Regions from separate parts of the Simplicispira sp. GW247-4R2A genome, predicted to be linked through region 2. Evidence: predicted binding sites of a transcription regulator. Region 2 holds the regulator's gene; the other holds the start of a gene.
The links. Region 2 encodes FNR, which switches genes on or off when oxygen is low (the NO sensors DNR and NnrR bind a similar motif). Its sites were predicted from a motif close to TTGATNNNNATCAA; they were not measured.
Positions count from the first base shown of each region.

Region 1: the regulator FNR is predicted to act here: its motif matches at 2,690-2,703, upstream of AC07ZH_RS11060 (cbb3-type cytochrome c oxidase subunit I).

Region 1 is NZ_JBWKZM010000014.1:53,485-58,846, reverse strand. It holds gene AC07ZH_RS11075 (3'-5' exonuclease) at 1-25, shown strand, start outside; gene AC07ZH_RS11070 (putative nucleotidyltransferase substrate binding domain-containing protein) at 213-2,102, opposite strand; gene AC07ZH_RS11065 (hypothetical protein) at 2,177-2,527, shown strand; gene AC07ZH_RS11060 (cbb3-type cytochrome c oxidase subunit I) at 2,755-4,407, shown strand; gene AC07ZH_RS11055 (cbb3-type cytochrome c oxidase subunit II) at 4,397-5,056, shown strand; gene AC07ZH_RS11050 (c-type cytochrome) at 5,073-5,362, shown strand, end outside.
Region 2 is NZ_JBWKZM010000007.1:114,231-119,592, reverse strand. It holds gene AC07ZH_RS07210 (TonB-dependent receptor) at 1-1,054, opposite strand, end outside; gene AC07ZH_RS07205 (SWIB/MDM2 domain-containing protein) at 1,383-1,694, opposite strand; gene fnr (fumarate/nitrate reduction transcriptional regulator Fnr) at 1,834-2,643, opposite strand; gene hemN (oxygen-independent coproporphyrinogen III oxidase) at 2,767-4,149, shown strand; gene AC07ZH_RS07190 (sulfite exporter TauE/SafE family protein) at 4,151-4,885, shown strand; gene AC07ZH_RS07185 (HD-GYP domain-containing protein) at 5,004-5,362, shown strand, end outside.

The DNA.
Region 1 (5,362 bases), on a different contig from region 2:
GTATTACGCGCGGTTGAAGTATTGAGGTTGCTACTAGATTTATAGCTGGTAGTGCTTATGCATCAAGCGCTGGAGGCCAAAAATGGCCTGAATGTGTGCTGTGTCGAGGTCCCCGCGTGCGCTGCGCCCGGCATTCCGGGATGGAGGTCGGGGCACGGGTTTCGCGGCGCGTGAGGGGCTTGTTCGGCATGGCCTAAGATCGTAAACACGTTCTAAAACCGCCCCGCCTGGTAGCGTTGGGCCAGCACGTCCTGCACCGTTTGCACCACCTGGAAGGCCTGCTTGAGGTGGCTGCGCTCGAAGTTCGAGAGTTCCTCCAGCGCCAGGAAGTTGTCGGGCGCCTGGCCCTGGGCCAGTTGCCGCGCCTGGTGTGCGATGCGCAGCCTGGAGATGAATTCCAGCGCCTCGCGCAGGTCGCGGGCGCTTTGCGCGCTGACTTCACCGGAGGGGGCGGCCACTTCCAGCCGGTCGTGCGTGTTCACTTGCGGCATCCCACCGGCCAGGGCGTACAGGCGCGCCAGATCGACGATGGGCACGATGCCGGTGTGCTTGAGGTCAATGGTGCCCGGGTGCTCGCCGCCGCGGATGCGCGCAATGGTGCCAAACAAGCCCAGCGGCGGGCGGTGCTTGAGCGCGTTGCCCACCATGTGCGCCAGGAACAGGCTGTTGCCGCGCGTGTTCGCCAGCAGCTCGTGGCGCAGGCTGTCGAGCAGCTCGGCGCGGCCGTGGATGGCGCGCAGGTCAAAAAACACGCAGGTCAGCATCAGCGCCATCGGCTCGGGTGTGTCCACCCATTGGCGAAAGTACTCGGCCCAGCGCTTGCGGGGCTGGCGCCATTGGTCGGTCATGGCCATCATCTCGCCGGGGCAGTGGATGTAGCCACACTCGGCCAGGCCGTCGCAGACGAAGCGCGAAAACTCGCGGAACCAGGCGCCGTGCAGCACTTCGTCGTAGTCGTCGCCAAGCACCAGGCAGTTGTCCTGGTCCGACAGCGCCGTTTGCTCGCTGCGCGCCTGCGAGCCGGCCGCCACCCACACATAGTCCACCGGTGCCGGGCCCATGCGTTCCTTGGCAAGCTGGATCAGGCGCACGGTGATGGCGTCGGTGATGGCGGTGACGATATGCCCTGTGCTGTAGGCGCTGGTGCCCGCATCGACCAGATGGCGCTGCAAGGCCTTGAGGCGCGTGGTCGCTTTGGCCAGGCCCGCCACCGAGGTCTGCTTGTAAATCTCGCCGGCCAGGACGACGGCCGAGGTGCTTTGCTGCTCGGCCAAGTCGGTTGCCGTGACCATGCCGACGATGCGCGCCCCCTCCAGCACCGGCAGGTGGTGGATATTGGCGCGCGCCATCGTCAGCAGCGCTTCGAACGCCGGGCTTTGCGCCTGCAGCGTATGGGGGTCGAGCGTGGCGATCTCGCGCACCGGCCGCGCGCTGTCCCTACCGGTGGCCAGCACACGGTTGCGCAGGTCCCGGTCGGTCACCAGGCCCAGCAGCGCAGCGCTGTTGCCACCGCCGTCCTCGATCAGCAGCACGCAAGAGACGCGCTGCGCGTGCATGTGCTCGGCCACGGTGCGGATCGGTGTGTCCATGGGCAGGCACACCGGCGCACGTTGCACCAGGGCACGGACCGGCATGGCCAGCCGGTTGAGGCGCGCGCCGTCCTCGCCGGGCGCCCCCTGCTGCTGTGCAAGGTCGGCCGCGGTGGGCAGCGAGGGGAAGTAATACTCCAGCGCGCCATGTGCCTGGCACAACTGCAACAGCACCTGCGGCGCCAGCCAGGCCACTGTGCCATCGGTCGCGGCCGTCGCCTGCCAGGTGGCCAGGTGGCGTGCGGGCGTGGCGCCAAAACCGAACAGCTCGCCGCGCTGCAGGCGTACGCCGTGGTCCAGGTCGGGATCGTGCAGGTCGATGGCGCCCGCGAGCACCATGCCCAGCCGGGTATGCAAGCCGCCCTGGGGCAGCAGCATGGCGCCCTCGGTGCTTGTCTGCTGCTCCCACTGCGTGGCGAGCACTGCCTGCTCGCCAGCGGTGAGCGTGCCCCACACACGGTGGTCGGCCAGCAGAGCGGCCAGGTCGTCGGGAGAGGGCGGAGCAGTAGGCATGGCGCGGACCCGGTGGGCGAAAGGGCCATTGTTGCAGGTCCTACCATCGCACTTTTGCGTGAACGCGCGAACGCATGAAAGCCTCTCCCCAAACCGTTCTGTGGCTGCAGCCGGGCGCACCGCCCAAGCCGGCGCTCGGTGCGCCCTGCAATGGCTGTGGCTTGTGCTGCCTGAGTGCGCCCTGCCCACTGGGCATGCTGGTCTCGCGCCGGCGCACCGGGGCCTGTGCGGCGCTGCGCTGGGACGGCGCTGAGCAGCGCTATCTCTGTGGGCTGATCAGCCACCCAGCCGAATTGACGGGCTGGCACCGCCCCTGGTTGTTGGCCATGGTCCAGCGGGTGGCGCGGCGGTACATCGCCGCTGGCGATGGCTGTGATGCAGACATCGACGTGATTCGCACAGCCAAAGAGCTATCAGAAAAATAGCTAGCAGCGCTTTATCTATAAGCGCTGGAGCCTGATTTTGTCGATATTTTTTTCAAGAATACGCGTGCAGTTCATGCGGGAATTGCGCCCGGCAAAAAAATCATTCGCCATGAATCTTAGAATTCCGCCCGAATCCGCCTAGCCAGGCGGTAAATTTTTGCATTGCGGCAAATCAAACAACTAGCCAGCCGCCGTCGGTGCTGGCGCCATTCCACAAGGACTCCCCCATGGACAGTGCGCTCATGAGCCTGTTAGGCGCCTTTCTGCTTTCGCTGATCGGCTTGTTTGCCTTTATTTGGTCCATGCGCAGAGGGCTGCTGGTAGAGAACCCGCGCGCTGCCTCGGTCATCTTCGCGCCGGGTGAAATCGGCCGTGCGGACGACCCGGCACTGGCCGGAGACGCTCAGCAGCCGCTGCGCCAGGCGGCCGCCGAGGCCGGCGAGGCGGGCCACCCACCCGACCCGGACGAGCTGGAGCACCGCGTCGCGGCAGACCGATCGAGCGCATTTCCCGTCTTCATGTTCATTGCCTTTGCCTGCATGTGGCTGCTGCTGGGTTCGGTGGCGGGGCTGACCTCCTCGCTCAAGCTGCACATGCCGGACCTGCTGGTGAACGAAGCCTGGATGACCTTCGGGCGCATGCGCACCATCCACCTCACGGCGGTGCTCTACGGCTGGATCACCAATGCTGCGCTGGGCACCATCATCTGGCTGCTGCCGCGTCTGCTGCGCACGCCGCTGATGGGCGGGGTCTGGGTGCTGCTGGGCGGCGCGCTGATCAACACCGGCATCGCCAGCGCCATTGGCGCCATCGGCTCGGGCTGGACAGACGGCATGGAGTACCTGGAGATTCCCTGGCAGATTGGCCTGTTCATCGTCGCCGGCTTCATCTGCATCATCGGTCCGGTCCTCTATACGCTGGTGAACCGCAAGGTCGAGTCGCTCTACGTCACCGTCTGGTACCACGTGGCGGCGCTGCTCTGGATTTCGCTGCTCTTCATCGTCGCCAAGCTGCCGGGTGTGCACACCGGCGTGCAGCAGGCCACCACCAACTGGTGGTACGGCCACAACGTGCTGGGGCTGTGGTTCACGCCGGTGAGCGTCGGGGCCATCTACTACTTCCTGCCCAAGATCATCGGGCGGCCGGTGCGCTCGTACAACCTGTCCATCCTCGGGTTCTGGACACTGGCGTTCTTCTATGGCCAGGTGGGCGGCCACCACCTGATCGGCGGGCCGGTGCCCGGTTGGCTGACCACGCTGTCCATCGTGCAGAGCATGATGATGATCATCCCGGTGCTGGCCTTCACCATCAACATGGCCGGCACCATGTGGGGGCGCATGCACCTGGCGCGCTATTCGCCCACGCTGCGTTTCATGATGTTTGGCGGCTTCATGTACATGCTGTCGTCGCTGCAGGGTTCGTTCGAGGCGCTGCGCAGCATCAACCAGGTGACGCACTTCACGCACTTCACGGTGGCGCATGCCCACCTGGGGGCCTACGCCTTCGTCACCATGGTGCTGTTCGGCGCCATCTATTTCATGATGCCGCGCGTGCTTAACTGGGAGTGGCCGTATCCGCGCCTTATCACCCTGCAGTTCTGGCTGGCGGCGGTGGGTATCAGCATTTATTTCGTCGGCCTGTCCATCGGTGGCTGGCTGCAGGGCATGGACATGCTGGATGCTTCGAAACCCTTCATGGATTCGGTGGCGGTCACGATTCCCTATCTGCAGTGGCGCAGCGTGGGCGGTTCGCTGATGGTGGCGAGCCATGTCATCTTCGTCGGCCACTTCCTTGCCATGGCGCTGCGCTTTGGTCCGCAGCGTGCCGGCGCCGCCCTGTTCTGGCCCGGTAAAGCTCAAGAGGTCCTCTATGGAGAATGAAGTCAAGCTCGCAGCGGGCGCCATGGTGGCGCTGGCCGTGGCCACTACGGCGCTGGTCGTGCTGCCCTACATCCAGGTGCGCGACGTCCAGGCACCCGAGGGCCTCAAGCCGTACACCAGTGCTGAGCTGCGTGGGCGCGAGGTGTACATCTCCAACGGCTGTGTGTACTGCCATTCGCAGCAACCGCGTGACCGCAGCTTCGGCCCCGACACTGAGCGTGGCTGGGGCCGTGCCTCGGTGCCCGCCGACTATGTGTACGACAAGCCGCACCTGCTGGGCAGCATGCGCACGGGACCTGACCTGTTCAACATTGGCGCGCGCCAGCCCAGCCAGGACTGGCATCTGGGCCACATCTACCAGCCGCGCGCCTACGTGCCAGGCTCCATCATGCCGTCGTACCCGTTTTTGTTCGACGTCAAGCCCAAGGCGGAAGAGGGGGATGTGGTGCTCAAGCTGCCGCCTGGCACGGTGCCTGAAGGCCGCGTCGTGGTGGCACGCCCAGAGGCGCTGGACCTGGTGCGCTACCTCCAGGGGCTGAACCATACCTACCCCGTGCTGCCCCCGCAGCCGCGCGGTGCCGCGGCACCGGCAACTGCCGCCACGCCGGCACCGGCACCCGCTGCGGCGGCAAGCGCCGCGGCGTCCTGAACCTGGGAGCATCGCTATGGAACCGATACCTCAAAAATCTGACACGCATCTCGCCCAGGAGCGCGAAAACGCCGAACCCGAAGAGCGCATGCGCCCGATTCCGCTGACGGTGGTCGCCGTGGTGATCGCGATGGTGCTGTTCGGCGTTGTCTACCTGCTGACGGCCGATCCGGTCGGCGACACGAACCTGGGGGATCACCGCACGGTTGCCGACCTCTCGGGGCCGGCGCCGGCAGCGCCGGGCGCGGCCGTGGACGGCAAGGCGCTGTTTGCCGCGAACTGCGCGGCCTGCCACCAGGCCACGGG
Region 2 (5,362 bases):
CCCAGTTGAAGGTGTTGGTGTAGTCGCTTTGCAGTTGCGTCAGCTCGCTGATGCCCAGGCGCCCTTTGGGCGAGCGGGTGATCACGGTGCTGTCGCTCAGGTTGTCCTGCGTGGTGCCGGCGGCGAAGCGCACGGCGCTGGCCAGCAAGTCGCGCTCGTAGCGGCCGTGGCGCAGGCGCGTCTTGAGTTCGCCGTTGTCGTCAAACCGGTGCGTGTGCGCCAGCGTGACGTACTGCGCCGAGGTGTCGAGCTTGTCGCTGGCCAGTCCGTAGTAGTTGCGCGCCGGCAGTGAAGGCACCAGCTTGCCGTCGTTGAGGAACCACGGGTGGTTGTAAAGTGGCCGCCCCTTGATGCCGAGCGAATAAAGGCCCACCGAGAACTCATCGCGCGTGCCAATGCCCCAGCTGTAGGTGGGGGCGATGCCGAGCTTGCGCTGTTTGGCGCCGTAGTTCTTTTCGTCGTGCACCAGTGCGTTGAGGCGAAAGGCGGCGTTCTCGCCCGTGAGAAAGTTGAAGTCCCCCGTCAGCCGGTTTTCCTGGCCGGTGCCCAGCGTGTAGCTGATTTCGTGCTGGTCCATCAGCAGCGGCATCTTATTGACCTGGTTGACCACGCCGCCGGTCGAGCCTTTGCCAAACAGCATGGAGGCCGAGCCCTTGAGCACCTCGACGCTGTCGTTGTTGAAGGTGTCGCGCTCGTAGAGCGGGGCGTCCTTCATGCCATCCACATAAATGTCGCCGGCCTGACCAAGCGAGAACCCGCGCAGGCGGATGTCTTCCTCGCCGGTCTCGCCCGCCTGGAAGGTGACGCCTGCCGTGCTGCGCAGCACGTCGCGAAAGTCGTCCTGGTTGCGGTCGGTCATGAGCCGCTCGGTGAATACGGTCACGCTCTGCGGAATGTCGCGCAGGGCCTGTTTGCCTTTGCCGATGGTGGTGGTGGCGGGCTTGAGCGTGTCTTTGTTCTGGATGTCTGCGCTGCCCTTGACGGTGACGGTGGGGAGCTGCGCGCCGGTCGTGGGCGCGGTTTGCGCCCAGCCGCTGCAGGTTGCCAGCAGCATCAAGGCCCCCAGCGGAATCAAGGCCTTGTCGGCGCCTGCCGTTGAAGGTGCCGTCGAGGCGGGTTGGGAAGGGGGGCGCGGTGTGCGAGCGTGGGCCAAAAGGGTTCTCCGGTTGCTGTGGACTTGGGTCTTGGGTCTTGGTGGGCGTGGGCCCATCAGGCGCAAGAAGCAGTGGCTGGGAAAACCGTGGCTGTGCCTCGTGACAGAGTATTATTCTAAATCAAATGAGATTTATTCGCGTTAACAATGATGCTGATTTCCAACAGCATTGGTGCGCATGGCGTGAAAAAGCCGGCAAAAGCCGGCCTGAGTGTGAACGCAAAGCGCCTTATTTCACGTGCTTGCCGATGAGGCCCGCCATTTCGAACATCGAGACTTGCGGTTTGCCGAACACTTCCTTGAGCTTGGCGTCGGCATTGATCATGCGCTTGTTGGCGGCGTCCTGCAGGTTGTGCGCCTTGATGTAGACCCACAGCTTGCTGATGATTTCGGTGCGGGGCAGCGGTGCAGCGCCTACGACGGCAGCCAAGGCCGGGCTGGGCGTGAGGGCCTTCATGAAGGCGGCGTTGGGGGTGCGCTTCTTTGCGGGAGCGGCCGTCTTGGCGCCGGCAGCGGCCGGGGCTTTTTTTGCAGTTGCCATGTTGGTTTTTTCCTGGTTGGGTGTTCGATGGACCAGCGAAAACCTGTTTCTCCACTGGCAGAGGGATGCTAATGGCAAAAAAACGGGTTTCCAAGCGCAGACAGGGTTTTTTTGCGTCTGTGTGTAGCGCCGGGGACGGTTATCGGAATTCCTGCTGGCTGTTGACGATGCGCTTGAGCGCCTCGGGGTCCTGTATGCGCACATGGCGCTGCTTGACTTCGACAATGCCTTCTTCGACAAACTTCGAGAAGGTGCGGCTCACGGTTTCCAGCTTCAGGCCGAGGTAGCTGCCGATCTCCTCCCGCGTCATGCGCAGCACCAGCTCGCTTTGTGAAAAACCGCGCGCATGCAGGCGCTGCACCAGGTTCAGCAGGAAGGCGGCGAGACGCTCTTCCGCGCGCATGCTGCCCAAAAGCAGCATGACGCCATGCTCGCGTACGATTTCGCGGCTCATGATCTTGTGCACATGGTGCTGCAAGGCGGTGACTTCACGCGAAATCTCTTCGATACGGTCAAACGGCATGACGCACACTTCGGCGTCCTCCAAGGCCACGGCATCGCAGCTGTGGTGGTCGTTGACGATGCCATCGAGCCCGATGATCTCGCCCGCCATCTGAAAACCCGTCACCTGATCGCGCCCATCTTCGGTGGCCACGCAGGTCTTGAAAAAACCCGTGCGAATCGCGTAGAGCGATGTGAATGCCTCGCCGTTGCGAAACAGCATGCCGCCGCGCTTGATTTTGCGCCGCACCGCCACCACATCATCCACGCGCTCCATTTGCTCGCTCGACAGTCCCACGGGCAGACAGAGCTCACGCAGATTGCAGTTGGAACAGGCAACGCGGAAGGTTGACGATGCGTCCTGGATGGGAATGTGCGCAATATCGCTTGTCGGCAAGGCTTTTGCCGCAGCGGGTTGCCGAGCCGTGGGTGTGCTGGATGCTGACATACATCAAATTATGAACTATTGCAGTCTGTACCTTCAAACCCCAAGGGGCGCCGTCCATTCTTGATTATGGTCAAGAAGCTGCGTTCTACTGTGGGGCACAGTAGCGCCTCTCCAGGAGAATCCATGACCGTTGCCACGCCAGAATTGCTGACCCGTTTCGATGTTTCCGGACCGCGCTACACCTCGTACCCGACGGCCGACCGGTTTGTCGAGGCATTTGGCGAGGACGACTATGTGCTGGCCTTGAAGCAGCGCCATCTGGGCAGCGCAGCAAAGGCCATGCCTTTGTCCATCTACGTGCACATCCCGTTTTGCGAGTCGCTGTGCTACTACTGCGCCTGCAACAAGATCATCACCAAGCACCACGACCGTGCCGACGTCTACCTGCGCTACCTGAGCCGAGAGATCGACCTGCATACCCAGCATTGCGGCACCGGCGCGATCGTGAGCCAGTTGCATCTGGGTGGCGGCACACCCACGTTTTTGTCCGATGACGGATTGCGCGAGCTGATGGACATGCTGCGGCGCAGCTTCACGCTGGTGTCGGGGGGCGAATATTCCATTGAAGTGGATCCGCGCACCGTAGACGCCGGGCGGCTCAAGGTGCTGGCGGAACTGGGCTTCAATCGCCTGAGCTTTGGCGTGCAGGACTTCGATCCAGACGTGCAAAAGGCGGTGCACCGCATCCAGCCGGCCGAGCAGGTGTTCGCCCTGGTGGAGGCTGCGCGCACCATTGGTTTTGATTCCGTCAACGTCGATCTGATCTATGGCCTGCCCAAGCAGACTCCTGAGTCCTTCGACCGTACGCTGGAGCAGATCAAGGAATTGCGCCCGGACCGCATTGCCTTGTATGCCTATGCGCACCTGCCTGAGCGGTTCAAGCCACAGCGACGCATTGTTTGGGCCGATCTTCCCATGGGGTCGGCCAAGGTTTCCATGCTCTCGCGCTCGCTCGATGCCCTGACGGACGCTGGCTATGTGTACGTGGGAATGGACCATTTCGCCCTTCCCGAAGATGCGCTGGCCGTTGCCAAGCGGCAAGGGCGCCTGCACCGCAACTTCCAGGGCTACAGCACACAGCCCGATTGCGACCTTATCGGGCTCGGGGTGTCGGCCATTGGACGGGTGGGGGCGACCTACAGCCAGAATGCCAAGACGCTTGAGGATTACTACGACCGGCTTAACCAGGGGCATTTGCCCATCGTGCGCGGCTTGGCGCTTTCGCGGGACGACCTGGTGCGCCGCGCGGTGATCATGGCCATCATGTGCCAAGGCGCCTTGAACATCGAATCGGTTGAGCAGTCCTGGCTGATCGACTTTCGCCAATATTTCGCACGCGAGCTGGAGCAGCTTGTCGAAATGGAGCAGCAGGGCTTGGTCGCCTTGAAGCCCGACGGCGTTGAAGTCACGTCGATGGGCTGGTATTTCGTGCGCGGCATTGCCATGGTGTTCGACCGTTACCTGCAGTCCGATCGCAACCGCGCGCGCTTCTCGCGCATCATCTGACGTGCTCGGCTCGCTGGCCTGGACAGCGTTGGCGATGGGCCTCGTCGGAGGCTCCCACTGCCTGGTCATGTGCGCAGCGCCATGCAGTGCCGTGACGCGCCCGACCTTACCGGCCGGCACCGCCTCAATGGCAAGCGCCGACGTTCAGCCGTTGCATTGGCAAAGCCCGCGCGGCGCCCGCAGGCGCCTGATGGCCTACCACCTGGGGCGGCTGTGTGGCTATGCCAGCGCGGGCGCGCTGATTGCATTTGCGATGCAGAGTTTTGCCTGGGTGACGCAGCAGGCGTCTGCCTTTCGTCAGGTCTGGACTCTCATGCACGTCGCGGTGCTGGCCTGGGGGCTGATGATGCTTCTGCTGGCGCGCCAGCCCGCCTGGGTCGAGGCGGCAGGGCGATCCGTGTGGGGACGCGTGCGGCCTCTGGTGGACGCCCCTGGTGGGGTATTCGCCACAGGTTTCCTCTGGGCGCTGATGCCCTGTGGTCTGCTGTATTCGGCGTTGCTTGTGGCGGCGCTTAGCGGCGGCGCCCTGCAAGGGGCGGTCACTATGGCCATGTTTGCCGTGGGTAGCGGCCTGTGGCTGCTGGCTGGGCCTTGGGCTTGGCTGGCACTGCGCCAGCGTGCCAACCGGTTGCGTGCCGACTGGGGTACCCGACTGGGCGGGCTGCTGCTGTGCGGCATCGCAGCCTGGGCGCTGTGGCACGACCTGATAATCCGCCCCTCGCTCATTTGTCAATAGCAAACATACTGCATCAGTGTTGCGTTGAAGCTGCATTTGCAAGTAAATGCGCGAATCGTTTGCGTTTTGTCACCCGATAATAGTTTCCACTTTGCACGTGGATGTGCGAAGGCACTATGTGAACGCCTCCATTGAAATTCCCATTGACCAACTCCGCGTTGGCATGTTCATCCAGTTGGATCTCAACTGGATGCAGCACCCATTTCCGCTGGGTAGTTTTCGCATTGCCTCGCAGGAACAAATAGACACTGTCCGGAGCCTGGGGCTGCCCACCGTGCGTTACCTGCCCGCCCGCAGCGACCCAGAATTTCACCGCTCTTCCACTGAGCCAGTGCGCAGCGATGACCGGACACAGGCAGGGACCGAGGAAGCGCAACACAACGTGCGCGATGAAGCGGCTGAGCAGTTGAAGCTGCAATTGCTGGCGCAGCACGCGGCGCTTTCAGCCTGTGACCAACAGTTTCTGGCCGCTACCCG